3 regions of the Streptomyces sp. NPDC018019 genome follow, and region 1 is predicted to be linked to each of the others. Evidence: riboswitches for the same ligand, from Rfam matches in the RefSeq annotation. Region 1 holds a riboswitch; each other region holds the start of a gene.
What was found. Region 1 has a riboswitch for thiamine pyrophosphate ahead of thiO (glycine oxidase ThiO). Riboswitches for the same ligand answer to the same signal wherever they lie in the genome.
Positions count from the first base shown of each region.

Region 2: another riboswitch for thiamine pyrophosphate. It lies ahead of thiC (phosphomethylpyrimidine synthase ThiC); the one in region 1 lies ahead of thiO (glycine oxidase ThiO).
Region 3: another riboswitch for thiamine pyrophosphate. It lies ahead of ACH4FX_RS25565 (thiamine ABC transporter substrate binding subunit); the one in region 1 lies ahead of thiO (glycine oxidase ThiO).

Region 1 is NZ_JBIRGD010000007.1:334,081-343,798, forward strand. It holds gene ACH4FX_RS15345 (bacterioferritin-associated ferredoxin) at 60-398, shown strand; gene bfr (bacterioferritin) at 457-936, opposite strand; gene ACH4FX_RS15355 (sulfite oxidase-like oxidoreductase) at 1,083-1,715, shown strand; gene ACH4FX_RS15360 (deoxyribonuclease IV) at 1,761-2,651, opposite strand; gene pknB (Stk1 family PASTA domain-containing Ser/Thr kinase) at 2,781-4,772, opposite strand; gene ACH4FX_RS15370 (thiazole synthase) at 4,926-5,720, opposite strand; gene thiS (sulfur carrier protein ThiS) at 5,728-5,946, opposite strand; gene thiO (glycine oxidase ThiO) at 5,943-7,247, opposite strand; TPP riboswitch at 7,245-7,358, opposite strand; gene ACH4FX_RS15385 (NAD(P)/FAD-dependent oxidoreductase) at 7,521-8,801, shown strand; gene ACH4FX_RS15390 (Rv2175c family DNA-binding protein) at 8,940-9,305, shown strand; gene thiE (thiamine phosphate synthase) at 9,455-9,718, shown strand, end outside.
Region 2 is NZ_JBIRGD010000003.1:294,179-303,896, forward strand. It holds gene hisC (histidinol-phosphate transaminase) at 1-550, opposite strand, end outside; gene ACH4FX_RS07230 (LacI family DNA-binding transcriptional regulator) at 1,189-2,289, shown strand; gene ACH4FX_RS07235 (metallophosphoesterase) at 2,898-4,046, shown strand; gene ACH4FX_RS07240 (hypothetical protein) at 4,251-5,156, shown strand; gene ACH4FX_RS07245 (Bro-N domain-containing protein) at 5,311-6,216, shown strand; gene thiC (phosphomethylpyrimidine synthase ThiC) at 6,341-8,125, opposite strand; TPP riboswitch at 8,119-8,277, opposite strand; gene ACH4FX_RS07255 (YibE/F family protein) at 8,349-9,718, shown strand, end outside.
Region 3 is NZ_JBIRGD010000016.1:114,091-123,808, forward strand. It holds gene ACH4FX_RS25560 (ABC transporter permease) at 1-1,486, opposite strand, end outside; gene ACH4FX_RS25565 (thiamine ABC transporter substrate binding subunit) at 1,543-2,622, opposite strand; TPP riboswitch at 2,704-2,838, opposite strand; gene rlmN (23S rRNA (adenine(2503)-C(2))-methyltransferase RlmN) at 2,872-3,978, opposite strand; gene ACH4FX_RS25575 (phosphatidate cytidylyltransferase) at 4,102-5,241, opposite strand; gene frr (ribosome recycling factor) at 5,241-5,798, opposite strand; gene pyrH (UMP kinase) at 5,973-6,746, opposite strand; gene tsf (translation elongation factor Ts) at 6,923-7,759, opposite strand; gene rpsB (30S ribosomal protein S2) at 7,869-8,768, opposite strand; gene ACH4FX_RS25600 (murein hydrolase activator EnvC family protein) at 9,512-9,718, shown strand, end outside.

The sequences.
Region 1 (9,718 bases):
TCGTCCCGGGTAAGGTAAGGGTAACCTCACTGCGGAACAGGTCGACGGAGGTGACCCGCGTGTACGTCTGCTCGTGCTTCGGCATCACGGAGCAGCAGGTCCGTGAGCACGCGGATTCCGGCGCCTGCACCCCGCGCCAGATCGCCTCCGCCTGCAAGGCCGGCACCGACTGCGGCGGCTGTGTACGCCGCATCCAGGCGCTGCTCGGCCGGGGGGCGTGCCCCCGGCGCGAACTGATCGACCAGGGCGCGCCCGAGCCGCTCGGCGCCGAGGTGTCCGGGCTGCCGGCCGCCGGGGCGCGCGGCGCCTACGGCACGGCGCCCGGCAGTGTCCCGGACGCGACGACCCCCGACGCGGCGCCGGAAGCCCTGCCCGAAGTCCTTCCCGAAGCGGCCTGACGCCGGCCCGGCCGGTGCGGCGCGGGAACGCTGTGCAGGAACGGTTTGCCGGACCGGTTCAGCTGTCCGGCTGCTCGATGATCTGGGCGATGTAGAGCGGCTCACCGAGCTTCTCGATGAGCTCCAGCTGTGTGTCCAGATAGTCGATGTGGTGCTCCTCGTCGGCCAGGATGCTCTCGAAGATGTTGGCCGAGGTGATGTCCCCCTTGGTCCGCATCAGCTCGACGCCCCGCTTGAGCCGGTCGATCGCCTCGACCTCGATCTGCCGGTCCGCCTGGAACATCTCGGTGACTGTCTGCCCCACCCGGACGTGGAAGAGCCGCTGGTAATTGGGCAGCCCGTCCAGGAACAGGATGCGGTCCGTGAGGATCTCCGCGTGCTTCATCTCGTCGAACGACTCGTGCCGGGTGTACTTGGCCAGCTTCGTCCAGCCGAAGTTCTCCTGCATCTTCGCGTGCAGGAAGTACTGGTTGATGGCGGTCAGCTCGGCGGTCAGCTGCTCGTTGAGGAATTCGATGACCTCGGGGTCGCCCTGCATGGCAGCGGGCTCCTTCCACGCGAGTACTGGCAGGTGCCGCGCATCCTTGCACCGTCGTGAGCTGGGCGTCCAGTAAGTGCACGCTTAGTACGAGTTGCCCGAATCGCTGCCGCCCTGGTCACCGGCACCCCCGAGGGTCTGACACCATGGGAGGCATGGGTCAGCCCGAAAGCCGCGAAGCGGAGCATCCTCAGCTGCCTCCGGGGCAGCGACTGCAACGGGGATGGCCGGTCACGCATTACGGCCCGGTGCCGAAATTCCGGCCCGAACGCTGGGAGTTCCGGGCTTTCGGCGCCACCGCGGACGGCGGCAAACACTGCTGGACGCACGAGGAATTCTCGGCGCTGCCCTATACGACCGTCGTGGCCGACATGCATTGCGTGACGAAGTTCAGCATGCTCGGCGCCGAATGGGGCGGCGTGTCCACCCGTACCGTCCTCGATCTCGCGCCGCCCGCCCCGGACGTCACCCATGTGATGGTGTGGGCCGAATACGGATTCAGTTCGAACCTGAAACTGGCCGATTTCGCCGATGCGAAATGCCTGTTCGCGACCCACCGCTCCGGCGAACCGCTCACCGCCGAGCACGGCTTCCCGGTCCGCCTGATCGTCCCGCACCTGTACGCCTGGAAAGGGCCCAAATGGGTGCGCGGCATCGAGTACATGACGGCGGACCGCCGCGGCTTCTGGGAGGAGCGCGGCTACCACAACCTCGGTGACCCGTGGCGCGAGCAGCGGTACTCGTACCAGGAGGAACCGGGCGACGGTCCGGAGCTGTAGCGCGCGGCGGGCCGCCGGAGGGCGGCCCCGGCGCACGGCCGCGGCTCAGGCCGGGTGCCGCAGCTCCTTCAGGCGCGCCACGTCCGCCGCGTGCCCCTCCTTGCCGCCCGGCGTCTCGATCACCAGCGGCACGCCCACCGTGGCCGGGTGCCGGAACAGCTCGCCGAACGGGCCGGCGCCGATGTGCCCGGCGCCGATGTTCTCGTGGCGGTCCTTGTGGGCGCCGACGACGTCCTTGGAGTCGTTGGCGTGGATCAGTTTCAGCCGTCCTTCGCCCACCACGTCGACCAGCTCGTCCAGCAGCGCCTTCATCCCGCCGGGCGCCGCCATGTCGTGCCCGGCCGCGAAGGCGTGGCAGGTGTCCAGGCAGACGCCCAGCTTCGGGTGCCGGTCCAGCGCGTCGAAGTACGGGCCCAGGTCCTCGGCCAGCGCGCACAGCGACGCTCCCTGGCCCGCCGTCGGCTCCAGCAGCAGCCACGGATCGTCGTCGTGCGTCAGCTCCTCCAGCAGCGGCCGCACCCGCTCGCGCACCTGCGCCAGCGCCTCCGCCCGGGGCCGCCCGCCGGTCGCCGAACCGGTGTGCACCACCACGCCCCGCGCGCCGATCGCCCGGCCGCGCAGCAGTGAATGGCGCAGCGAGACCACGGACTTCTCGACGGTCTCACCGTTGTGCGAGCCGAAGTTGATCAGGTAGGGGGCGTGCACGTACGCCGGGAGCGCCGCCCGCTCGCACGCCTCCCGGAACGCCTCGTCCTGCTGCGGGACACCGGCCGGCGTGGCCCAGCCGCGCGGGTTGGCGACGAAGACCTGGAGGGCCTCGCCGCCGATGTCCCGGGCGTACGGGATGCCGACCTTGGCCAGGCCGCCGGCCACCGGGACGTGGCCGCCGACCGGATTGCGTTCGCGGGCGTGCTGCGGGGAGGGGGAGATGCTCACCCGTCAAGGGTGCCAGGTGCGCGGCGCCCGCCCGGCGTGCGGGCGGGCGTCCTTGCTCACAGTGGGCGCGGTGCCGACGACGGGCGCCCGGCGCGGCGGCTCACCGCGCGCCCGCGCCCGCGCCGGTGCTCACAGCGCGCTCTCCAGCCGGATGGTGATCCTGCTGCCCTTGGCCGCCTGTTCGCCGCCCGCGACCGACTGGCTCTCGACCGTGTCCCGGGGGAACAGGAACGGCTTCTTGACCTCGACCTCGAAGCCCGCGCCGGTCAGCGCCCGCTTGGCCTCGTCGGTGCTCTTGCCCGTCACGTCCGGGACGGTGACCATCTCGGGGCCCGCGGAGAGCGTGAGGGTGACCGTGTCGCCCTTGCCCTGCCTGCTGCCCTGCCCGGGCGACTGCCGGGCGACCTTGCCCTTGTCCTGCGGGGAGTGCACCGGCGCGTCCGCGATCTTCACGTCGAAGCCCGCGCCGCGCAGCGTGGCCTCGGCGTCCGCCCGGTCCCGGCCGGTCACGTCCGGCACGTCGACCGCGGCGCCGCGGCTGACGGTGAGCGCGACGGCGGTGTCCGGGCGGCGCTTGCTGCCCGCCGCCGGGTCGGTGCGGACCACCGAGCCCTTGGCGACCTCGTCGGAGAACTCCTTGCGCACCGTGCCCACCGTCAGGCCCAGGTCGCGCAGCTTGCGCTTGGCGTCGGCGACCGGGGTGCCCGCCAGGTCGGGCACCTGGACGATCTCCGGGCCCTTGGACAGGGTGATGGTGACCGTGCCCGTACCGCGGACGCGCTTGCCGTTCTCCGGGTCCGTGGCCATGACGTGGCCGCGCGCCACGTTCGGGCTGAAGTCGTGCTCGACCTTCACGTCCAGGCCCTCGGCGCGCAGCGTCTGCTCGGCCTTCGCCTGCGTCATGTCCAGTACGGCCGGAACGGTGGTGAACTGTCCGGAGTTGATGTACCAGACGCCCGCGCCCACCACCAGGACGAGCAGCACGGCCGCCACCACCGACACCGTCCTGCGCCGGGCCCGCAGCAGCCCCGCCCACGGTCCGGACCGCGGCGCCGGGGCCGCCGGGCGCAGCCGGGTGGTCCGCTCGGCCGTCGACGCGGGCTCCGCCGGCGGCGTCTCCAGCCGGCTGGTGCGGTTCAGCGGCTCTTCCAGCGGCAGTGGCGGCTGGACGGCCACGGCCCGCGGCAGCACACTCGTACGGTCCTCGGAACCGGCCCCGGAGCCGCCCTCCGGCGCTTCCTCGGCCCGTGGCGGCACCGCGTCCAACTGCGCGTCGGACAGCTCGGCGCGGACCGTGCGGGCCTGCGCGAGCAGCGTCACCGCGTCCTGCGGGCGCAGTTCGGGGCGGCGCGCGGTGGCCGCGGCGGTCAGGTCGTCCAGCTGCGGCGCCAGCTCCGGCGCGTACGTGGACGGAGGCGGCACGTCCTCGTGCAGGTGCCGGTAGAGGACCTGGGCCGCGTTGCCCCCGGTGTGCGGCTTGCCGCCGGTCAGCATCTCGAACAGCACCACGCCGCACGCGTAGACGTCCGCGGGCGGGCCGGCGCTGCCCTCCTCGATCTGCTCGGGCGCCAGGTAGGAGACGGTCCCCAGGACCGAGCCGGTCGAGGCGGTGGTGTGCGTGCCCACGGTCCGTACGAGGCCGAAGTCGGCGACCTTGACCCGGCCGTCGTCACCGATCAGCACGTTCTCCGGCTTCACGTCGCGGTGCACCAGCCCGGCCCGGTGCGCGGCGCCCAGCGCGGCCAGCATCGGCTCCAGGATGTCGAGGGCGGCGCGCGGCTGGAGGGCACCGCGCCGCCGCAGCACGTCGCGCAGCGTGCAGCCCGCCACATACTCCATGGCCAGGTAGACGTACGCACCGTCCGTGCCCTGGTCGTAGACGCCGACCACATTGGGGTGGTCGAGCCGGGCGGCGGACTTCGCCTCGCGGATGAAGCGGTCGACGAACGCCGCGTCGGCCGCCAGCGACGGGTGCATCACCTTCAGGGCGAGCACCCGGTCCAGCCGGGTGTCCAAGGCCCGGTAGACCGTGGCCATGCCGCCGGCGGCGATGCGCGCCTGCACCTGGTAGCGGCCGTCGAGCAGCTGCCCGACGAGGGGGTCCTGAAGGGTCGTATCCACGGCTGTGGAGTCTACGAGCCGCTGCTGTGACCGCCGAAGCCCCGCCCACGACCAGCGGCTTTCTGCAGCCGAACGGTGACAGGGACGGTACCGGATGTCCCTTTCGCGAGGCGCGGGCGGCGGCCGTACGGGGCCGCCGCCCGGCGCGCCGCCTCAGAAGGCGGGCCGCTCCGGGTCCAGCGCGGCCACGCCCCCGGTGGGCGAGGAGGCCTCCGCGTGGTGGCGGCGCGGTATCCGTCCCGCCCGGTACGCCAGCCGGCCGCCCTCGACCGCGTGCCGCATTGCCTCCGCCATCAGCACGGGCTCCTGCGCGCGGGTCACCGCGGACGCCAGCATCACCGCGGCGCAGCCCAGCTCCATGGCGAGCGCCGCGTCCGAGGCGGTGCCCGCGCCCGCGTCCAGGATCACCGGGACCCCGGCCCGCTCGGTGATCAGCTGGAAGTTGTGCGGGTTGCGGATGCCCAGCCCGGAGCCGATGGGGGAGCCCAGCGGCATGATCGCGGCGCAGCCCACGTCCTCCAGCTTGCGGGCCAGCACCGGGTCGTCGTTGGTGTACGGCAGCACTGTGAAGCCGTCGTCCACCAGGGTCTCGGCGGCGTCCAGCAGCTCGACCGGGTCCGGCAGCAGTGTGCGCTCGTCGGCGACCACCTCCAGCTTGACCCAGTCGGTGCCCAGCGCCTCACGGGCCAGCCGGGCGGTGAGGACGGCCTCGCCCGCGGTGAAGCAGCCCGCGGTGTTCGGCAGCGCGCGGATGCCGTTCCGCTCCAGTACGGACAGCACCGAACCCTGCACGGCCGGGTCCAGGCGGCGCATGGCCACCGTCGTCAGCTCCGTACCGGAGGCGAGCAGCGCCCGTTCCAGGACGTCGAGGCTGGGTGCCCCGCCGGTGCCCATGATCAGACGGGAGCCGAAGGCGGTGTCGGCGATGGTGAGCAGATCGTCGGCCATGGCGGGGTCAGCCTCCCTGGACTGCGGTGAGGACCTCGACGCGGTCGCCGTCGCCGAGCGCGGTGGCGGGCCACTGGCCGCGCGGCACCACGGCCTCGTTGACGGCGGCGGCCACGCCGCTGGGGGCCGTGGTGAGACCGGCGACGAGCCGGTCCAGGGTGAGCCCGCCGGGGATCTCCCGGGGCTCGCCGTTCACGGAGACGGTGATGGGCGTGCGGACGGTCATGCGGGCTGCTCCTGGAGGGCGGGGGCGGGCGCGGTGCCCGGCCGGGCACCGGACGGGACGGGGCCGGACGGCCGCGGTGCGAAGCGGTCCGGGGCGAACGGCCGGGCCTCCTCCGGGAGCGGGCCGCCGGTCAGCACCGCCGCCATCGCGTCGCCGGTGACGGGCGTCAGCAGCACCCCGTTGCGGTGGTGGCCGGTGGCCACCAGGAGGCCGGGCAGCGCGGTCGGGCCGAGCAGCGGCGCGTTGTCGGGCGAGCCGGGGCGCAGCCCGGCGCGGGTCTCGACCAGCGGCAGCTCGGTGATGCCGGGCACCAGCTCGTGGGCGTCCCGCAGCAGCTCGTACACGCCGCCCGCGGTCACCGTGGTGTCCCAGCCCAGCTCCTCGCTGGTGGCGCCGACGACCAGCTCACCGTCCTCGCGCGGTACGAGGTAGAGCGGGCCGCCGCGCACCACGGCCCGTACGGTGCGGGACAGGAACGGTACGCCCCCGGGCAGCCCGTCCGGCATGCGCAGCCGCAGCACCTGGCCCTTGACCGGGCGGACCGGCGGCAGCACCTCCTCCGGGACGCCCGCCAGCCGCCCGCTGCAGCTGCCCGCGGCGAGCACGACCTGCCCGGCCTCGATCCGGCTCCCGTCGGCCAGTTCGGCGCCGGTGGCGCGGCCCCGCCCGACGGTCAGCCGCCCGGCGGCGGCGCGGTGGAAGACGACCCCGGCCCGCTCGCAGGCGGCGAGCAGCGCGGCGGCCAGCCGGCGCGGATCGACCTGGTGGTCCCCGTCCACCCGGAGCCCGCCGCGTACGCCCGGCGCGAGCAGCGGCTCCAGGCGCCGGCACTCGCGCCCGGTCAGCCACTCGGAGTCCAGGCCGCTGCGGCGCTGGAGGGCGTGCAGCTCGCGCAGGTGGGCACGGTCGTCGGCGTCCAGCGCGACGGCCAGCGTGCCGCACTGCCGGTAGCCGAGGTCCCGGCCGCTCGCCTCGGCCAGCTCGGCCGCGAAGTCCGGGTAGCGGCGGGCGGAGGCGAGGTTGAGGCCGAGGAGCGTCTGTTCGCCGTAGTGGAGTTCGGTGACCGCGGCCAGCATGCCGGCCGCGACCTGGGCGGCACCGCCGCCGGGCGCCGGGTCCGCGACGGTGGTGCGCAGCCCGCGCTGGGCCGCCCGCCAGGCGGTCACCAGGCCGATGATGCCGCCGCCGATGACCAGGACGTCGGGGGACCCGCCGGGGACGGGTGTTCCCGCCGCCTCCGCAGATGGCCGCGGGGACGTCGGTTCCGAGCTCCGTACCGATGTCTGTGCAGGTGGATGCATGGGCGTCCAGCCCCTCCCTTCGCCGGCATGACCCGGATCAGGTTCGTACGGTCGGAGGCCGCAGCAGCCTCCCTCTCAGCCCGGTGCGTCCGGGCTCCCGCGAGTGCGTTCCCCGCAACCCTAGTACGGGCGTCCGACGCACCGTAAGGGAGCGCCGGGGCCGGGGCGCGGCCCGTCGCGCGAGTTCCTGAGGGTGACCGGCCGTGACGTTGTGTCATAGATCTCGTTGCACGGTGCTCCTGATCGCGCGACACGCCGTCCTACAGTGATCGGGTGAGCGAGCAGACCCAGCCCCAGGGCCCGGACCGCGCGGGCCAGGACCGCGAACCCGCCGAGCGCGCCGCCGAACGCGCCCGGCGCGTCGTCATCGTCGGCGCCGGCCTGGCCGGTGTGCAGACCGCCGTCGCCCTGCGCGAACAGGGCTGGCGCGGCGGGATCACAGTGCTCGGCGACGAGCCGCACCGGCCGTACGACCGCCCGCCGCTCTCCAAGGCCGTGCTGCTCGGCAAGGCCGACGGCTCCACCTTCGACGTGGACTTCGCGGCGCTCGGCATCGACCTGCTCCTGGGGCGGCGCGCCACCGGGCTCGCGGCCGCCTCCCGAGTGGTCGAGACCGAGGCCGGACCGGTCCCGTACGACCACCTGGTGATCGCGACCGGTGCCGAACCGGTCACCCTGCCCGGCTGCGACGGACTGCCGGACGTCCATGTGCTGCGCACCCTCGACGACGCCGAGCGGCTGCGGCCCGTACTGGCCGGGCAGCGCGAGGTCGTGGTGGTCGGCGCGGGCTGGATCGGCGCGGAGTTCACCACCGCGGCGCGCGAGGCGGGCTGCGGGGTGACCGTCGTCGAGGCCGCCGACCGGCCGCTGGCCGGCGCGCTGCCCGCCGAGGTCGCCGCCCCCATGACGGCCTGGTACGAGGACAGCGGCGCCCGGCTGCGCACCAACGCCCGGGTCGCCGCCCTCACCGAGGGCACGGTGACGCTGGCCGACGGCGCCACGCTCGCCGCCGACGCGGTCGTGGTCGGCATCGGCGCCCGGCCCGCGACTGCCTGGCTCGCCGGCTCCGGCGTCGAGCTGTCGTCCGGGGACCGCTCGGTGCTGGCCGACGAGCGGCTGCGCACCTCGGTGCCCGACGTGTACGCGGTCGGCGACTGCGTCTCCTTCCCGTCCGCCCGCTACGGCAGCCGCCTGCTCGTCCACCACTGGGACAACGCCCTCCAGGGGCCGCGCACGGTCGCCGCCACCATCGTCCGCGGCGCGGCGGAGGGGCCGGTCTACGACCCGGTCCCGTACTTCTGGTCCGAGCAGTTCGGCCGGTTCGTGCAGTACGCCGGGCACCACGCCGGCGCCGACGAGACGGTCTGGCGCGGCGACCCGGCGAGCGCCGCCTGGTCGGTGATCTGGCTGCGCGACGGCGTGCTGGTCGCGCTGCTGGCGGTCGGCCGGCCGCGCGACCTGGCCCAGGGGCGCAAGCTCATCGAGCGGGGCGCGGCGATGGACCGGCGGCTGGCCGCGGACGCGTCCGTACCGCTGAAGTCGGCGGTGGTCTGAGCCTGGTTCCCGGCCCGCGCGCGGCGGGCCGGGGCGGCTCGTGCGGGCGGCTCGTGCGGGCGGCTCGTACGGGTGCGGGCCTGCCCCGATGGCGATGCCCCGCTACCGGCTGTCAGTGGGAGGTGGCAGGCTTGTCCCGTGACCGAGATTGACGCAAAGATCGATGGACTCGTTCCCGCCTGGCTCACCCTCCCCGACATCGCCGAAGAGATCGGCGTCGAGGTGACGCGTGTGCGGCAGCTGGTGAAGGAGGGCCAGCTGATCGCGGTGCGCCGTGGCGAGAACCGTGCCCTTCACGTACCGGCCGACTTCATCAAGGACGGCAAGGTCGTCAAGGGACTCGTCGGGACGCTCACGCTCCTGCGGGACGACGGCTTCGCCGACGAGGAGATGCTGGAGTGGCTCTTCACCGCCGACGAGACCCTGCCCGGCACCCCCGCCCAGGCCCTGCGTGAGAACCGCGGTACGGAGGTGAAGCGCCGGGCCCAGGCGCTCGCCGTCTAGGTCGGCCCGCTGCGGGCGTCCGTGCGCGAGCGCGCCCGCAGCCGTACCGCCGTCGCGCCCGCACCCGCGGGCCGCGACCGTCTTCGCACCACTGGCGTACGGGCCGGAAGGCCCGGCCCGTACGCCGCAGACCTGGGGGGACCCGCCCGATGACCACCGCACGCCACGCCCTGTCCGACGCCCGGCTCTACCTGTGCACGGACGCCCGCAAGCGCCAGGGCGACCTCCCGCAGTTCCTGGACGCGGTGCTCACTTCCGGTGTGGACATCGTGCAGCTGCGCGACAAGGGCATGGAGGCCGCCGAGGAACTGACCCACCTGGAGGTCTTCGCGGACGCCTGCCGCCGACACGGCAAGCTGCTGGCGGTCAACGACCGCGCCGACGTCGCGCACGCCATCGGCTCGGACGTGCTG
Region 2 (9,718 bases), on a different contig from region 1:
CGCTCGGCACCCGGTCCAGGAACGCCTCCAGCTCCGTCCGGCGGACAACGGTGCCGGTGGGGTTGTTGGGGTTGCAGACGAAGATCAGCCGGGTGCGGTCGGTTATCGCCGCGTACATGGCGTCCAGGTCGTGCACTTCACCGGAGGTCAGCGGCACCTGGACGGAGGTGGCCCCGGCGACCTGGGTGACGATCGGGTAGGCCTCGAAGGACCGCCACGCGTAGATCACCTCGTCGCCGGGCCCGGCCGTCGACTGCACCAGCTGCTGGGCCACGCCCACCGAGCCGGTGCCCGTCGCCAGGTGCTCGACGGGCACCGAGAAGTGCGCCGACAGCTCGGCCATCAGCCCCGTACAGGCCATGTCCGGGTAACGGTTGAACGCCCCGGCGGCGGCCACCGCACTCTCCAGGACGCCGGGCAGCGGCGGATAGGGATTCTCGTTGGAGGACAGCTTGTACGTGACGGGTCCGCCCGTCGCAGCCGGCTTGCCGGGCTTGTAGGTGGGGATGCCGTCCAGCGCAGCGCGCAGCTTCGGGCTCTTCTCGCTCACCGCAGGTTCCTCCTCGACCGTGCCGTCCGTCGCCAATACTGCACACCTTATGAGGATTGCCCCGTCAGGCGTAGGCCCTCGCCGATACGGAGGAGGCGATACCGGGGCGGAACAGGGGCGATGCCGCGGCGGAGCGGAGGACGTTGCCGGCGCGGAACGGAAGGCGTTGCCGGGGCGGGGCAGGTGGCGAGCTCACGCCGGAGCGATCGTACGAGCCGGGCGGGGACCGGCCGCCGACCACATGCCGGACGGCTCGCGCACGAGGGGCCGCTCGTCGCCGATCATGGTCCGGCCGGTCGCCGCCAGGTGACCGGCCGTTCCCGTCACCGCCCCGCCGCAAGATCACCCATCACCTCCGGCCCGGCCGCACAGGGCCTGGGGAGCGCTCCTCGCTGCGTTACGCGCCGGTGGCTCGCGCCGTGGCGCGCATCCCTCGTGAAGGTGACTTGAGACCTCTTCGAGACCTGGACCAATCGGCAGGCGACTCCCGGCGAAGGTCAACCAGACGCTGGTGGACGGCGACAACGCCCTTCATTTCCCAGGGAATTCAGACCTCATCTCCATGCAGAAACGTGCCTTTCCACTCCTGCACGCAGCGCCCCGCGAAAGGACCGCCCGAGCCCTACTATCGGCTCGCCATGACAGCAGCAGGGAAGCACCAGGTGAGCCGGTCTACCGGTCGCCGGCTGGGGCGGGCAGGCATCCGGGACGTGGCCGCCGCAGCCGGGGTATCCATCACGACTGTCTCCGACGCGCTCAACGGCAAGGGCCGGCTTCCGGATGCCACCCGTCGCCACGTCCGCGAGGTGGCCGACCGGTTGGGCTACCGCCCTTCCGCCGCCGCCCGCACGCTCCGTACCGGCAAGTCAGGGCTCATCGGCCTGACCGTCACCACGTACGGGGATGAACCTTTCACCTTCACCGAATTCGCGTACTTCGCGGAGATGGCCAGAGCCGCCACCTCGGCGGCGCTCGCCCGCGGGTACGCCCTCGTCATCCTGCCCGCGACCTCCCGCCACGACGTCTGGTCGAACGTCGCCCTGGACGGCACCGTCGTCATCGATCCGGCCGACGGCGACCCCGTCGTCACCGAGCTCGTCCGGCACGGCATCCCCGTCGTCTCCGACGGCCGCCCCGGCGGCACCCTCCCCGTGATGGGCTGGGTGGACAACGACCACGAGGCGGCCGTCCTGGGCCTCCTCGACCACCTCGCCGACGCCGGCGCCCGCCGCATCGGCCTGCTCACCGGCACCACCACCGACACCTACACCCGGCTCTCCACCACCGCGTACCTGCGCTGGTGCGAGCGGGTCGGCCAGGACCCGGTGTACGAGTCCTACCCCGCCCACGACCCGTGCGCGGGCGCGGTGGCCGCCGACCGGCTGCTGGCCCGCCCGGACCGCCCGGACGCGGTGTACGGCCTGTTCGACCCGAACGGCACCGACCTGCTCGCGGCGGCCAGACGCTACGGGCTGCGCGTCCCGGAGGACCTGCTGCTGGTCTGCTGCAGCGAATCCACGGTCTACGCCACGACCGAGCCGCCGATCACCACCCTCTCCCTCAAGCCCCGTCGGATCGGCACCGCAGTCGTCCAGCTCCTCATCGACGCCATCGAAGGGCTGGACAGCGGGCGGCCGGTCGAGCAGGTGATACCGACGGATTTGATCGTGCGGACCTCCTCGCAGCGCAGGTCCACGCGGACGACCGTCAGTCCGCCGCGGGGGCCCTCCGGGGCCTGACCGTCACACGTTCGAGCGGCCGTGCGGGCGCGATTGCCGTGTCCGTACGGCCGGAGGTCAGTGGAAGCGCTGCCGTGTCCGTACGGCCGCAGAGGTTTCTGGAAGCGCTTGCCGGATCCGTACGGGGCCAGAGGTCTGTCCTCAGTGGCGCGCGGGGGCGCGCCGACCGGCTCCGCACCTGCCGTTGTCGTCCCGGGCCCGCGCCCGGGACCGCGACGCACCGGCGTACCGCCACCTGCCGCACCCCGTCGCCGTACGGGAACGCCGCCCTCCTCCTCGCAACACCGGCCCACCGCCGCCCGCCCCCACGCCTGCCATCAGGCGCCGCGGCGGCGCGCCGCCGGGCCACTTCGTCATGTCGCGCCACCGCCGTGCCGTCGGCCGGACACCCCGCCGACCGGGATAAAATCGCCCCGAACCCGGAGAAATCGGCAGCGAACACCGGGCGTCGTGCGATTGACCACCCCCGGGTGCGTCACAAGCCGCGAGCGGCATTCCTATGATGGGCGCACGACACCACGGACCGCCGTCGACCAGGCAAGGTCCGCGAGGTGCACGGCGGCGCGACGGTGGAGGGGTCGATGACTCAGGGGGCCAGTGTGGGACCCATGGTGCGGACCATGCCGGCACAACCTCCGGCTCCGGTACAACCGCCTGCTCCGCCGATTCCCCCGGCGCCCGCGGTCCCGCCGCCCCCGGCGATGCCGCCGGCCGCCGTCGGCGCGCCCGATGTACCGCACGGCATGCCTCCCGAGTACACGCCCACCGAGCGCGCCCTCCCGGTGATCGGCGCCGGCGCCCCGGCCGGGCACGGCCAGACGACGGGCCGTGCGGATCTGCCGCCCGTCACCCGTACGGACACCCTCATCGACCGGCCGACCGTCGACCTGACGGCCGTACCCGAGTCGGCCGTACCGTCCGAGCAGCAGAAGGAGGGCGGCGGCCCCCTGTACGTGGTCGGCGACGTGCACGGCTACTACGACGAGCTGCGCGAGGCGCTCGCCGCCGAGGGCCTCATCGACGCCGACGGCCAGTGGGCCGCGGGCAACGCCCGTCTGTGGTTCCTCGGCGACTTCACCGACCGCGGCCCGGACGGCATCGGCGTCATCGACCTCGTCATGCAGCTGTCCGCCGAGGCCGCGGCGGCCGGCGGCTACTGCAAGGCCCTGATGGGCAACCACGAGCTGCTGCTGCTGGGCGCCAAGCGGTTCGGCGACACCCCCGTGCAGTCCGGCGCCGGCACCGCGTCCTTCCAGGCGGCGTGGCTCCTCAACGGCGGCCAGAAGTCCGACATGGACCGCCTCCAGGACCACCACCTCCAGTGGATGGCCCGCCTGGACGCCGTCATGGAGGAGGACGGGCACCTGCTCGTGCACTCCGACACCACCGCCTACCTGGAGTACGGCGACTCCATCGAGGACGTCAACGACACCGTCCACGAGGTCCTCACGCGCAGCGACGCCGACGAGGTCTGGGACCTGTTCCGCAAGTTCACCAAGCGGTTCGCCTTCCGCGACGAGGAAGCGGGCCCGCTGGCCGTACGCGAACTGCTCGACACCTACGGCGGCGAGCGCGTCGTGCACGGGCACAGCCCGATCCCGTACCTCCTCGGCGAGGTCGGCGGCGAGGACGACGAGGGCGAGGGCGTCGCCGTCGACGGACCGCACGTCTACGCCGACGGACTGGCCATCGCCATGGACGGCGGGATCACCATGGCCGGAAAACTACTGGTCGTACAACTTCCCCTGACTGGCTGACCGTTATCCGGGCAGGGGTAGCGGCAGGTAGGGAAGTGGTGCAGCGGGGTCCCAGCCGAACAGGAGCGGTCCCTATTTCCGCAAACACCCTGTCACCCCGTGCCGGAGGCGCTCTACCATCGGTCTATCCGTAGCAGGCTCTCCTCCGTTTCCGCCCACTGCCCGGCCCACGCCGGCCTGTACGGCCCTACGGAGCATCGGGGGATGCACATGAACAGCGCTCCGCACCTGCTGAACGAGGACCGCGCGGAATTCGCGCGGCTCCTCGACGAGGCGCTGCGCACCGCGGAATACCGGCCCGAAACGGCCTCCGCGGCGGTGAAGCACCTCAACACCGAGCAGTTGCGCACCATGGCGCTCAGCGCCACGTCCGCCATCGCCGCATGCGCGACGGCCGAATACCGACACTACGTACGGCTCCGCGACGAACTGCGCGCTCCGGCCCCCGCACCGGACGCCGGCGCCGTGGACGGCCGCGAGGAGAAGAGCACACCGTCGGACGCCCCGGGGATGGACCTCGCCGCGTCCGTGACCGAGGCGGCGGAGTCCGCCGGTGCCGGGCTGGCCGCGATGCTCGCGGTACTGGCACCGGTCCTGGCGGGGATCGCCGCCATCCTCTTCCTGGTCATCGGCTATGTCCTGCGCACGATCGGGACCGACCCGGCCGCCGCCCAGCCGATGATCAGCGTGGGCTGGGTCTTCGCGGCACTGACCGCCGCGGGGGCCCTGGTCGCCATGGCCAGCCTGGTCCACGCGGCCTGGCGCAACGGCTCGACCTCACTGCGCGCGCCACGCACCGGGGACGGCCGGGACGGCCGGTCCCGGGAAGTGGACCTCGCACGGGACGCCTGGCGCCAGGCGCTCCTGGAGCGCGGCATCCTGCCGTTCCTGCGCGAGGCCCTGACCGACCCGGCGGCCGTCAACGGCCGCGGCACGGCCCGGTACGTACCGCGCCGCGGCGTCGACGGCGGGCGTATCCCGACCCTGGGCTACACCCGCCCCGACTTCACCAGCCCGGACGGCGGCCCGCCCGCCGCTCCCCGGCCCCGCTTCACCAGCCCGGACTTCACCAGCCCGGATTACGGGGGTCCGGATCACCATCCTGAATAGCGCCCGCAGAGCCGGCACGTCGATGCCGCGGGGCCGGGGACCGGTCCCGCGGCGTCCTGCATGCACCTCCGCCCCCAATGGGTGAACTTGTGCGCAGATTCGCCTGGTTGGCCCAAACATGCCTTTACGTTCGGCGGTGGAGGTGATGCTCACCATGAGCACTCAGAACACGCCGCGCGGACGAGCGGCGAAACAGGACGCGATCGACATCAACGACTTCGTGTACGCGGCCACGGGAGCGCGGGTACGGAGGCTGACGTTGCCGGACGGGACACACTGGTTCCCGGCTGCTGACGTGGCCACCGAGTTGGGCTACGTGAACACACGCCAGGCACTTCTCTGGCACGTACCGAAGTCATGCTTCCAAACCCTCGGTGATCTCTGCCGAAGTGTCTACGGAGTAGACACTTCCCAGAAGTCCGCAGGTCAGGGGCTCAAGAAGTCGATGAACATGGTGAACCTCCAGGGGCTCATCCTGCTCGTGAACGCCTGCACCAAGCCTGAATCCGAGCCGTTCAAGGACTGGGTGACCGAGGTCATCGCCGCCGTACAGCGGGACGGTTCATACGCCTTGGAGAAGGCGCCCGTACAACCGGCACCCAGCGGCGCCGTGGCCTACGCCATGCCGCAGGAAGTCGCCGACGCCATCGTCCGCCTGGAGGAGCGCAACCTCCGCCTGGACGAGGAACACGCCACCCTGCGGCGCGAGGAGATGCGGGTGTTCGGCCGGATCGCCGACTCGCTGGACCGGATCGCCGACAGGCTGGGGTCCGCACAGCGCCCTGACGCGCCGCCCCGGCTGACCGCGGACGCCGTCCTCGCGGACTGGAAGAACCGGCACTTGGTGGTGACCGGGGACATCTGGTCCGTGGCCGCCTACATCCTCCCGGCCCTCGTCAACGACGGCGAGGCGGTACACCCGTTGGGGACCATCGCCCGGCGCACCGGCCTGACCGAGCACCGTGTGCACGACTCGCTGCGGATACTGCTGAAACGGGGCTGCATCCGGCAGACCGGCGTCACCGCCGACGGAACGCCGAGGTACGTCATGAACCGCTGACGGCCGCGCCAAGCGGACGGTTAGAGGGGCGCGCGGGCCCGAAGTCACATGCCGTAGGTGTGACTTCGGGCCCGCGCGCTGAGAACCTATCCTGCCGGAGCGTTCCGTTCCAGCGGGCCGTCCGTCACTCCGCGATCGGCAGATACACCCGGTTCCCCGCCGCCGCGAACTCCTTCGACTTCTCGGCCATGCCGGCCTCCGCTTCCGCCTCCGTGGCGGTCGCCAGATCACCGCCGTGTTCGCGGCGGATGTCCTGAGAGATCTTCATGGAGCAGAACTTCGGGCCGCACATGGAGCAGAAGTGCGCCGTCTTCGCCGGCTCCGCCGGCAGCGTCTCGTCGTGGAAGGCACGGGCCGTGTCCGGGTCGAGGGCCAGGTTGAACTGGTCCTCCCAACGGAACTCGAAACGGGCGTCGGACAGCGCGTCGTCCCACTCCTGGGCGCCCGGGTGCCCCTTGGCCAGGTCCGCCGCATGGGCCGCGATCTTGTACGTGATGACGCCGGTCTTCACGTCGTCCCGGTCCGGCAGGCCCAGGTGCTCCTTGGGCGTGACGTAACAGAGCATCGCGGTGCCCCACCACGCGATCATCGCCGCGCCGATGCCCGACGTGATGTGGTCGTACGCGGGCGCGATGTCGGTGGTCAGCGGGCCCAGCGTGTAGAACGGGGCCTCCTCGCAGATCTCCTGCTGGAGGTCGACGTTCTCCTTGATCTTGTGCATCGGGACATGTCCCGGGCCCTCGATCATCGTCTGCACGCCGTGCCGCTTGGCGATCGAGTTCAGCTCGCCGAGCGTCCGCAGCTCCGCGAACTGCGCCTCGTCGTTGGCGTCCGCGATGGAGCCGGGGCGCAGGCCGTCGCCGAGGGAGTACGTGACGTCGTATGAGGCGAGGATCTCGCAGAGTTCCTCGAAGTGGGTGTAGAGGAACGACTCCTTGTGGTGGGCCAGGCACCACGCCGCCATGATCGATCCGCCGCGCGAGACGATGCCGGTCTTGCGCCGGGCCGTCAGGGGCACGTAGCGCAGCAGCACGCCCGCGTGCACGGTCATGTAGTCCACGCCCTGTTCGGCCTGCTCGATGACCGTGTCCTTGTAGATCTCCCAGGTCAGCTCCTCGGCCTTGCCGTCCACCTTCTCCAGTGCCTGGTAGAGGGGGACGGTGCCGATCGGCACGGGGGAGTTGCGCAGCACCCATTCGCGGGTGGTGTGGATGTTGCGGCCGGTGGACAGGTCCATGACCGTGTCGGCGCCCCAGCGGGTCGCCCAGGTCATCTTCTCGACCTCCTCCTCGATCGAAGAGGTGACGGCGGAGTTGCCGATGTTCGCGTTGACCTTCACCAGGAAGTTCTTGCCGATGATCATCGGCTCGGTCTCCGGGTGGTTGACGTTGGCGGGCAGCACCGCCCGGCCGGCCGCGATCTCGTCCCGTACGAACTCGGGGGCGACGTTCTCGCGGATCGCGACGTACTCCATCTCCGCCGTGATCTCGCCGCGCCGCGCGTACGCGAGCTGGGTGACCGCGGCGCCGCCCCGGCCCCGGCGGGGCTGCCGGGGGCGGCCGGGGAAGACCGCGTCGAGGTTCTTCAGGCCGCCGCGCGGCGAGGTGTGCTTGAGGCCGTCGTCCTCGGGGCGGGGCGGCCGGCCCGCGTACTCCTCGGTGTCGCCCCGGCTGATGATCCAGTTCTCCCGCAGCGGCGCCAGGCCGCGGCGGACGTCCGTTTCGATGTTGGGATCGGTGTACGGCCCTGACGTGTCGTAGAGCGTCACGTCCTTGCCGTTGGTGAGGTGCACACGGCGGACCGGGACCCGCAGGTCGGGCCGCGATCCGGTGAGGTAGCCCTTGTGCCAGCCGATCTCCTTGGCGGAGCCCCGGCCGTTTTCGGGCGTGCGTGCATCCTGCAGAGTCATGAAGACCCACTCCCTACGCCGGCATTACCCGGTAACAGGTTCGGCGGTCGACGCAGCGATGTCCGTGACGGCGTCACCGGCTTCGGCCGGTCGTTCCGTACGGGGGTCAGCGCCCTCTCAGCCCGGTGCTCCGAGCTCCCGCGATTGCAAAGGTGCCACCACGGTAGCGGCCCGTGTGGCGCGGTGAACAGGGGGCCCTGCCGGTTCTTGCGATGATCGGGCGGTGACCAGCAACGAGCCCTCGCACTCCGCGCACCACCACGTTTCCGGTCCGGCGCACGGACACGGTGCCGGTCCTCGGCACGCCGTGCCGGGTGACGGCCGGGCCCCGGACGCCTCGGGTACCACGGACGCCCCGGACGGCCGTTCCGGTGACCGGCATGCCCACGCCCGCGCCCACGGACACGGCAACAGCCACGGTCATGGGCACGGGCACAGCCATGGCCACGGCCCCGCCGCCCCCGTCTCCCGGCATCTGCGCAAGGTCATCGCCGCCGTGCTGATCCCCTTCGCCGTCGCGGTCCTGGCCGGGCTGGTCGTGCTGTGGCCGGGCGGCGCGCCCGGCCACCAGCCGTCCGGTGTCGGTTTCGACCAGCCGACCGAGAAGGCGAAGGTCGTGAAGGTGGCGGAGGTGAACTGCGCGGACGTACACGCGCAGCAGCAACAGCAACCGTCGCAGCGGCAACCGTCTTCGCCCGCGGGCCCGTCGCGGCCCCAGCACTGCGAGCGGGCGGTCATCGAGGTGACCACCGGCAAGGACACCGGCCGGCGGTTCGAGTCGATCGTGACGCCGGACGCCACGCGGCACTACACGGTCGGTCAGGGTGTAGTGGTCGCGTATGCGCCCAAGGCGCCCAAGGATTTGCAGTATTCGGTCACGGATGTGGACCGGACCGTCCCGATGTGGGTACTGGCCGCCATCTTCGCCGCGGCGGTGGTCGTGGTCGGACGGCTGCGCGGGGTGCTCGCGCTCGTCGCGCTGGTGGTGAGTTTCGCGGTGCTCACGCTGTTCATCCTCCCCGCCATCCTCCAGGGCTCGAATCCCCTGGTGGTCGCCGTGATCGGAGGCAGCGCGATCATGCTGGTCGCCCTCTACATGTGCCACGGGCTGACGGCGCGTACGTCCGTCGCCGTCCTGGGCACGCTGGTCTCCCTGCTGCTCATCGGCCTGCTCGGCTCGCTCTTCATCGGCTGGGCCCTGCTCACCGGCAACACCGACGACCAGACCGGGCTGGTGCACGGCCTGTACCCGGACATCGAGATCCGCGGTCTGCTGCTCGCGGGCATCATCATCGGCTCCCTGGGCGTGCTCGACGACGTGACCGTCACACAGACCGCCGCCGTATGGGAGCTGAAGGAGGCCGACCCGTCGGCGGGCTGGCGCAAGCTCTACTCCTCGGCGATGCGGATCGGGCGGGACCACATCGCGTCCGTCGTCAACACGCTCGTCCTCGCTTACGCGGGCGCCGCGCTGCCCCTGCTCCTGCTGTTCTCGATCGCGCAGAGCAGCGTCGGTACGGTCGCCACGAGCGAGGTGGTCGCCGAGGAGATCGTCCGGACCCTGGTGGGCAGCATCGGTCTGGTCGCGTCCGT
Region 3 (9,718 bases), on a different contig from region 1:
GGCGCGCCACGGCCACCGGGAGGGTCGGGTGGTCCGGCCGGGCGATGAAGACCGTCGCGCCGAACTCGCCCAGCGACACGGCGAAGGCGAATCCCGCGGCGATCAGCAGCGCCCGCCGTACCAGCGGCAGGTCGACCTCGCGCCACACCCGCCACGGCGAGGCCCCCAGCACCGCCGCCGCCTCCCGCAGCCGCTCGTCCACCGCACGCAGCACGGGGAGCATGGTCCGTACGACGAAGGGCACCCCGACCAGCGCCTGTGCCAGCGGGACCAGCCACCACGAGGACCGCAGGTCGAGCGGCGGCTCATCAAGAGTGATCAGAAAACCGAAGCCCACGGTCACGGCCGAAACTCCGAGAGGCAGCATCAGCAGCGCGTCGAAACCGCGTACCAGCCTGCCGCCCCGCCTCGTCAGCGCGGCAGCTGCCAGCCCGCCCACCACCAGGGCGATCAGCGTGGCGGCGGCCCCGTAGGCGAGCGAGTTCCACAGGGCGTTCAGCGGAGCGACGGCGAAGGTGCTGTCCATGGACGCGGCGGACTGCAGTGCGCGGTAGAACGTGAGTCCGTAACCGTCCGGCCCGGCGAAGGACCGCTCGATCAGCACGGCCAGGGGCACCACCAACAGCAGCGTGATCACGACGAGCGTCCCCCACAGCAGCGCCCACTGCCCGGCGCCTCTGGGGCGCCGCGCCGTCTGCGCCGGGTCCACCAGCGTGAGGGTGGACTCCCGCCGCCGTACGGTCCACGCGTGCAAGGCCAGCAGGGCCAGTACGGCGGCGAATTGCAGGAGGGTGAGGACGGCGGCCGTAGGGAGGTCCAGGAAGTCGGCGGTCTGTCGGTAGATCTCCACTTCGAGTGTGGAGAACTTCGGCCCGCCCAGGATCTGCACCACCCCGAAGGAGGTGAAGGTGAAGAGGAAGACCATCAGTGCGGCGGCCGCGACGGCCGGCGCCAGGGCGGGCAGGGTCACCCGCCGCCAGGCGTGCCAGCGGGAGGCCCCCAGCACCCGGGCCGCTTCCTCCTGCCGCGGGTCGAGCTGGCTCCAGAGGCCGGCGACGGTCCGTACGACCACGGCGTAATTGAAGAACACGTGTGCCAGCAGGATCGCCCACACCGACGTGTCCAGCCGTACGCCCCACAGGTCGTCCAGCACCCCGCCGCGCCCGACCAGCGCCAGGAAAGCGGAGCCCACGACCACCGTCGGCAGGACGAACGGCACCGCGACGACGGACCGCATTAGCTGCTTTCCGGGGAAATCGAAGCGTGCGAAGACATACGCGCCGGGGAGCGCGATCAGCAGCGTGAGCCCAGTAGAGGCCGCCGCCTGCCAGACGGTGAACCACAGGACGTGCAGGACGTCCGGGTCGGCGAGCACCTCCCCGGCCCGGCTCAGCTGCCACTGTCCGCCGTCCTTCAGCCCGCGCCCGACGATCGCGGCGACCGGATAGGCGAAGAACAGCGCAAAGAAGGCGAGCGGCAGGGCCATCAGGGCGAGCCGCGCGGCCGTTCCCCGTGAGCTGCGTGCCCGCCGCTCGCGGCCGGTTACTTCAGGACGAGCGAGGACCACTGCTTGATCCACTGTTCGCGGTTCTTGGTGATCGTCTCCGGCGCCACCGTCTTCGGCTTGTCGATCTTCTCGCCGTACTTGGTGAACAGCTCCGGCACCTTGGCGTCCGTGCGCGCCGGGTTGACGAACATCTGGAGCGGTACGTCCTCCTGGAACTGCTTGCTCAGCAGGAAGTCCAGCAGCGCCTTGCCGCCCTTCTCGTTCTTCGCACCCTTGAGCAGCCCCGCGAACTCGATCTGCCGGAAGCAGGTGCCGGTCGCGACACCGGTCGGTGCCTCCTTGGGCTCGGGCTTCTTGCCGAGCACCTCGACGGGCGGGCTGGAGGCATAGGAGACGACCAGGGGTTTGTCACCCTTGCCCTTGCCCGCCGCCGAGCCCGAGAAGCGCTCGTTGTACGCCTGCTCCCAACCGTCCACGACCTCCACGCCGTTGGCCTTGAGCTTCTTCCAGTACTCCTGCCAGCCGGACTCGCCGTACTCGGCGATGGTGCCGAGCTGGAAGGCGAGCCCGGGCGACGACGTGGCGGAGTTCTCGGTGACCAGCAGTCCCTTGTACTCGGGCTTGAGCAGATCGTCGAAGGTCCGGGGCGGGGCGATCTTGTGCTCGGCGAAGTAGGCGCGGTCGTAGTTGACGCAGGTGTCGCCGTAGTCCACTGGCGTCACCCGGTGCTCCGCCTTGTCGAGCTGCAGTTCCTCGGGGACGTTCGCCAGCCCCTTGGCCTGGTACGGGCTGAAGATCCCTTCCTTCAGGCCCCGCGACAGCAGCGTGTTGTCGATGCCGAAGAAGACGTCACCCTGCGGGTTGCCCTTCGACAGGATCGCCTGGTTGACGGCCTTGCCCGCGTCCCCGCCCTTGAGCACGTCGACCTTGTAGCCGGTCTGCTTGGTGAACTCCTCCAGTACGGACTTGGAGGCGTTGAAGGAGTCGTGGCTGACGAGCGTGACCGTTTTGGAGTCCGTACCGCCGCCGCTGCCGCCCGATCCGCAGGCGGCGAGCGCCGTCAGGCCGGCCACGACGGCCAGCGCGGTGACGGCGGTCCTTCTGGTGGTGCTCACTGGTTTTCCTCCTGGCTGGCCAGGAAGAGACGCGGCCCCACCCGGTGCTTCGGCGGACGAAGACCGGATGGGGCGCAACAGCATGAGTGACGACCGAACTTCCTACCCGGAATGACCCGGGCGAGGTTCAAGGGTCTGCGGCACTTCTGTGTCCGTGACGCTCGGTCCGTGACACTGCCGCACTCTCAGCGCTGTGGCGCTCCCCTGTCGGAATGTGCATTTGTTCGATCACACAGTACCAGCGGGTGGTCAGCGCTCCGCTGCCGCCAGCTGCCCGCAGGCACCGTCGATCTCCTGCCCGCGCGTGTCGCGGACGGTCACCGGCACCCCGTGCGCGGCGATGGCCTCGACGAACGCCTTCTCGTCCGCGGGGCGCGAGGCGGTCCACTTCGAGCCGGGGGTCGGGTTCAGCGGGATCAGGTTCACGTGGACGCGCTTGCCCTTGAGCAGGCGGCCCAGCAGGTCACCACGCCACGCCTGGTCGTTGATGTCCCGGATCAGGGCGTACTCGATCGAGATGCGGCGGCCGGACTTCTCGGCGTACTCCCAGGCCGCGTCCAGCACCTCACGCACCTTCCAGCGCGTGTTCACCGGCACGAGCGTGTCGCGCAACTCGTCGTCGGGGGCGTGCAGCGAGACCGCGAGCCGGCACTTGAGCCCCTCGTCCGCGAACCGCAGCATCGCCGGGACCAGACCGACCGTGGAGACCGTGATGCCGCGCTGGGAGAGCCCCAGCCCGTCGGGCTCGGGGTCGGTCAGCCGACGGATCGCCCCCACGACCCGCTTGTAGTTCGCCAGCGGCTCGCCCATGCCCATGAAGACGATGTTGGACAGCCGGGCCGGCCCGCCCGGAACCTCACCGTCGCGCAGCGCCCGCATGCCGTCGACGATCTGATGAACGATTTCGGCGGTGGAGAGGTTCCGGTCCAGCCCGGCCTGCCCCGTCGCACAGAACGGGCAGTTCATGCCGCACCCGGCCTGCGACGAGATGCACATCGTGACCCGGTCCGGGTAGCGCATCAGCACGGACTCCACGAGGGTGCCGTCGTGCAGCTTCCACAGCGTCTTGCGCGTGGTGTCGTCGTCACAGGAGATGTGCCGCACCACGCTCATCAGCTCGGGCAGCAGCTCGGACGCCAGCTTCTCGCGCGCCGCGGCCGGGATGTCGGTCCACTCCGCCGGGTCGTGCGCGTACCGCGAGAAGTAGTGCTGCGACAGCTGCTTGGCGCGGAACGGCTTCTCACCGGCCGCGGCCACGGCTTCGCGCCGCTCGGCGGGGGTGAGATCGGCAAGGTGCCGCGGCGGCTTCTTGGCTCCGCGCGGCGCGACGAAAGTGAGTTCTCCGGGCTTAGGCATGGTTCTTCCAGTGTCGCAGACGTACGAAGTGACGATCGCCGACGCGATGGGCGGGCCCGATCGACGTGTGAGGGGCCCGCCACGTCGCGTGGCGGGCCCCTCACACGTACGGGAAACCGCTGGTCAGCCGGAGCCGACGAAGATGACGTACAGCAGCCAGACGATCGGGGCGGTCGGCAGGAGGGAGTCCAGGCGGTCCATGATGCCGCCGTGGCCGGGCAGCAGCGTGCCCATGTCCTTGATGCCGAGGTCCCGCTTGATCATGGACTCGCCGAGGTCGCCGAGGGTCGCGCTGGCGGCGACCGCGATGCCGAGCAGCAGGCCCTGCCACCAGGCGCCGTCCTTGATGATCAGCTGCATGCACAGCGCGCCCGCGACCATGGCGAAGAGCACCGCCCCGAACAGTCCCTCGCGGGTCTTGCCGGGGCTGATGCGCGGCGCGAGCTTGTGCTTGCCGAAGCGCCAGCCCACCGCGTACGCGCCCGTGTCGCTGACGACGGTCAGGAGCAGGAACGTCAGGACGCGCTCCGGTCCGTCGTCGGCGGCCAGCATCATCGCCACGAACGTCGCCAGAAAGGGCACGTAGAACGCCGCGAAGACGCCTGCCGTGACGTCCCGCAGATAGTTCTCGGGGGCCTCGGTCATACGCCAGACCAGGGCGGCGAGCGCGGTGAGCGCCATCGCCACCCAGGCGCCTTCCGCGCCGCGCACATAGCCGGCGACCACCATGGCCGTACCGCCGAGCGCCAGCGGCACCAGCGGCACCTTGATGTCCTTGCGCTCCGACAGCCGCGAGGTCAGCTCCCACAGGCCCACGACCACCGCGATCACTATCACGCCCACGAACAGCGGCTTGTAGACGAAGAGCGAGAACAGGATGACCGCGCCCAGGCCGACGCCGACCCCTATGGCGGCCCGGAGGTTGCGTCCCGCGCTCTTCTTCTGCGGCTTGGGGGGTTGCTGTGAGCTGTCGGGCCCCGGCAAAGAGGTGGGCATGGGCTCCTGCGGATGTTCATCGCGGAACAGGGGGCCGCTCAGCCGAGCGGCCCCCGGGTCGTCCCGGTGGTCCCGGTCGTCGTCCAGAGGGTTCCGGTCGTCGTCCTGGTGTCCGCCTGCGTCGGGCACGATGGGCATGGGGCGAGTCTGCGCCGCCGCGCTCCAGTCGTGCGCGGGACCCGCCGAACCGACGGGTCCCTGGTCGGGTGGTCCCCATTGACCGGCTTGGCCGACGCCAGGCGGGGCCCCCCAGGATGACTCGTTCATCAGACCTCGAGGAGCTCGGATTCCTTGTGCTTCAGGAGCTCGTCCACCTGCGCGACGTACTTCGCGGTGGTGTCGTCGAGTTCCTTCTCCGCCCGGCGCACCTCGTCCTCGCCGGACTGCTTGTCCTTGACGAGCTTGTCGAGGTTCTCCTTGGCCTTGCGCCGGACGCTGCGGATCGAGATCTTCGAGTCCTCGGCCTTGTTCTTGGCGACCTTGATGAACTCCCGGCGGCGCTCCTCGGTGAGCTCCGGGAAGTTCACACGAATGATGTGGCCGTCGTTGCTCGGGTTGACGCCCAGGTCGGAATCCCGGATCGCCTGCTCGATGTTGCGCAGCGCGCTCTTGTCGAACGGGGTCACCACGGCCATCCGCGGTTCGGGCACCGAGAACGACGCCAGCTGGTTGATCGGCGTCATGGCACCGTAGTAGTCCGCCACGATCTTGTTGAACATCGCCGGGTGCGCACGCCCGGTGCGGATCGCGGCGAAGTCCTCCTTGGCGACCACGACGGCCTTCTCCATCTTCTCCTCGGCCTCGAGGAGGATCTCTTCGATCACCACTTGCTCCTGGTCTTTTCGGTAAGAAGCAGAGCCTCGCCCCTGCCGCGCGTCTTCTCCTGCACGGTGTCCGACCGGCAGGCCGTTGTCCATCCCCGTGCCGGGGTCATCCCCCGGCCCGGGGTTGCCGCCCGTACGGTGCGCTGCCCGTACGGCAATACGGCAATGGGGCCGTCAGGCCCGGGTGCCCTGATCGCTGACGAGCGTGCCGATCTTCTCACCCTTCACCGCGCGCGCGATGTTGCCCTCGGCGAGCAGCTCGAAGACGAGGATCGGCAGCTTGTTGTCACGGCAGAGCGTGATGGCGGTGGCGTCGGCGACCTTGAGGTCGCGGGTGATGACCTCGCCGTATTCGAGGGCGTCGAACTTCACCGCGTCCGGGAACTTCTTGGGGTCGGCGTCGTAGACCCCGTCCACCCCGTTCTTGCCCATCAGCATGGCCTCGGCACCGACCTCCAGGGCGCGCTGGGCCGCGGTGGTGTCGGTGGAGAAGTACGGCATCCCCATGCCGGCCCCGAAGATGACCACACGGCCCTTCTCCATGTGCCGCACGGCGCGCAGCGGAATGTACGGCTCCGCGACCTGTCCCATGGTGATGGCGGTCTGGACGCGGCAGTCGATGCCCTCCTTCTCCAGGAAGTCCTGGAGTGCCAGGCAGTTCATGACCGTGCCGAGCATGCCCATGTAGTCGGAACGGGCCCGGTCCATGCCGCGCTGCTGGAGCTCGGCGCCGCGGAAGAAGTTTCCGCCACCGATCACGATGGCGATCTCGTAGCCGTCCCGGACGACGGCCGCGATCTCGCGGGCGATGGCGTGCACGACATCGGGGTCGACGCCCAGTCCGCCGCCGCCGGCGAACGCTTCGCCCGACAGCTTCAGCAGGAAGCGTCCCTTCCCGTCACTGTCGGCTTTGTGGGCTGTGTCCGCGCCGTCGGCACCCTGATTCATCACGCTCTCCTCGTGCACATACGAAGAAGGCCATTGCCGGGGGTCTGGGTCAGATCCCTGTACGGCAATGGCCTCCTCGTCACATCTGCGGTCGGCCGGTATGCGGCCGACTGCGTACGACCCTAGCGGGGCCGCAGGTCATTCGCTGGCCTTGGCGACAAGGCCCACGGCTGGGCTCAGGCGCCGACGCGGATGCGCGCGAAGCGCTTCAGCGAGACACCGGCCTCTTCCAGGACCTTCTCGACGGACTTCTTGTTGTCCTTCGCGAAGGGCTGCGCCAGCAGCGTGTTCTCCTTGAAGAAGCCGTTGACGCGACCCTCGACGATCTTCGGAAGGGCGGCCTCGGGCTTGCCCTCCTCCTTCGCGGTGGCCTCGGCGACGCGGCGCTCGTTCTCGACGATGTCGGCCGGGACGTCCTCGCGGGCGAGGTACTTCGGCGCGAACGCGGCGATGTGCTGCGCGACGTCCTTGGCGACCTCGGCGTTCTCCTTGTCCAGCTCGACCAGGACGCCGACCTGCGGCGGGAGGTCGGGCATGGTGCGGTGCATGTAAGCGGCCACGTAGCCGCCGGAGAACTGCGCGAAGCGGTCCAGGACGATCTTCTCGCCGAGCGTGGCGTTGGCCTCGTCGACGTACGCCTGAACGGTCTTGCCGGCCTCGATCTCGGAGGCGAGCAGCGCCTCGATGTCGGCCGGGGAGGTCTTGGCGACGTGCGCGGCCAGCGCGTCGGCGACGGCCAGGAACTTGTCACCCTTGGCGACGAAGTCCGTCTCGCACTTCAGCTCCAGCAGCACGCCGGAGGTCTTGTCCTCGGAGATGAGGGAGACGACGGCACCGTTCTCGGCCGAACGGCCTTCGCGCTTGGCGACGCCCTTCTGGCCCTTGACGCGGAGGATCTCCACGGCCTTGTCGACGCTGCCCTCGGCCTCGTCCAGGGCCTTCTTGCAGTCCATCATGCCGGCGCCGGTCAGCTCACGGAGCTTCTTGACGTCCGCGGCGGTGTAGTTCGCCATGGTCTGTGAATCTCTTCTCGAAATCTCGACAGTCGAAAGATCTACGGGTGGACGGCGGGGGCGGCGCACTGGGCGCTCTCCCCCGCCGTCGTCAACCGGTGGTGCGGCGTCAGGCCTGCTCGGCGGCCGGCTTCTCGGCCTCGGCGGCGGGGGCCTCGGCGGCAGGAGCCTCGGCGGCCGGCTCCTCGGCGGGCTTGTCCTCGGCCTTGGCGGCGTCCTCGGAGTCGGCCTTCTTGTCGCCCTCGAGCAGGTCGCGCTCCCACTCGGCGAGCGGCTCGCCGGCCTTCTCGCCCGGCTTCTGGTCGCCGGTGGCGGCGCCGGAGCGGGCGATGAGGCCCTCGGCGACGGCGTCGGCGATCACGCGGGTGAGCAGGGTGACGGAGCGGATCGCGTCGTCGTTGCCCGGGATCTTGTAGTCGACCTCGTCCGGGTCGCAGTTCGTGTCCAGGATCGCCACGACCGGGATGTTGAGCTTGCGCGCCTCGCCGACGGCGATGTGCTCCTTCTTGGTGTCCACGATCCAGACGGCGCTGGGCACCTTCTGCATCTCGCGGATACCACCGAGGGTCTTCTCCAGCTTGGCCTTCTCGCGGGAGAGGACCAGGAGCTCCTTCTTGGTGAGGCCGGAGGCGGCCACATCCTCGAAGTCGATCTGCTCGAGCTCCTTCAGGCGCTGCAGGCGCTTGTAGACGGTCGAGAAGTTGGTCAGCATGCCGCCGAGCCAGCGCTGGTTCACGTAGGGCATGCCCACGCGGGTCGCCTGCTCGGCAATGGCCTCCTGGGCCTGCTTCTTGGTGCCGACGAACATCACCGAGCCGCCGTGGGCGACGGTCTCCTTGACGAACTCGTAGGCGCGGTCGATGTACGACAGCGACTGGAGCAGGTCGATGATGTAGATGCCGTTGCGCTCCGTGAAGATGAAGCGCTTCATCTTCGGGTTCCAACGGCGGGTCTGGTGCCCGAAGTGGACGCCGCTCTCCAGCAGCTCCCGCATCGTGACGACGGCCATGGCCGTACTCCTCGTGTTACTCGGTTCCACTGCGGCCGGGCGGCCGCGGTGCCTGACGCCCCGGCGCGCTCTGCCGGGGAAGGGACCTTGCGGGGCCTTCCGAGGACCGAGGGGCGCGGCCACCGTGCTGCCCGAAGAGGGACTGTTGCGCTGGTGGCGGGGCGTGCGAAGTCGACCCGGTGACCCGGATCGCCACAAGAAGTGTACGGGACCGCCGAAGGGACGGGCGACACGCTCCTTTCGGCCATGCGGGGCGGGGGGGGGCGGGGCCCGTCTAACCTCGTCCGTCGCCTCGCCCCAGCCACGCCACTCCCCCAGCCACGCCCACCCCACCCCGCAGCGGCCCGGGGTGGGGCCGGGATGGCCGGGATGGCGGGACGACTGGGGTGGCCGGAGTGGTGGAAGGGCGGTGCGGGACCAGTACGCGGTATCGCCAGGGTGACGGCGTTGTACACAACCCGTCGGTAATCCACTGATGCAGCTCAAGATCCCCAAGCTGCGACGAGACACGTCATCGTCGCGACATGCACCTACGAACCGTTCCTGAAGCCGTACGTACCGTAATCATCCGGCCCCGCGTCATCACTCGGTACCTGCTGCTCGCCGTGTGCCGCGTGCGCAGCCCGCGCCGCCACCAGACATCGAGTCCCCATACGGCACTATCCGGACCCGCCCGCCCCGCCTACAGAAGGAAGGCAGGGCCCCCCTTGCGGTCCTCTCCCGCGACCGTCCGCCTCCTGACCATGTGGGCGGCAGGCACCGCATTGGCCGTGCTGTCCGCCGGAGCAGCCGCAGCGGGTGGCACGCTCACCGGGGACGGGGCGCCGAATCCCGTGGAGCCGACGGCATCCCCGAATCACCGGTCGGCATCGTCGTCGAGCACCCCCGCCGCCCCCAAGCCAGGCCCCCTCTCAGCCGCGGACACGGACTCCTCGGAACCATCGGAACCA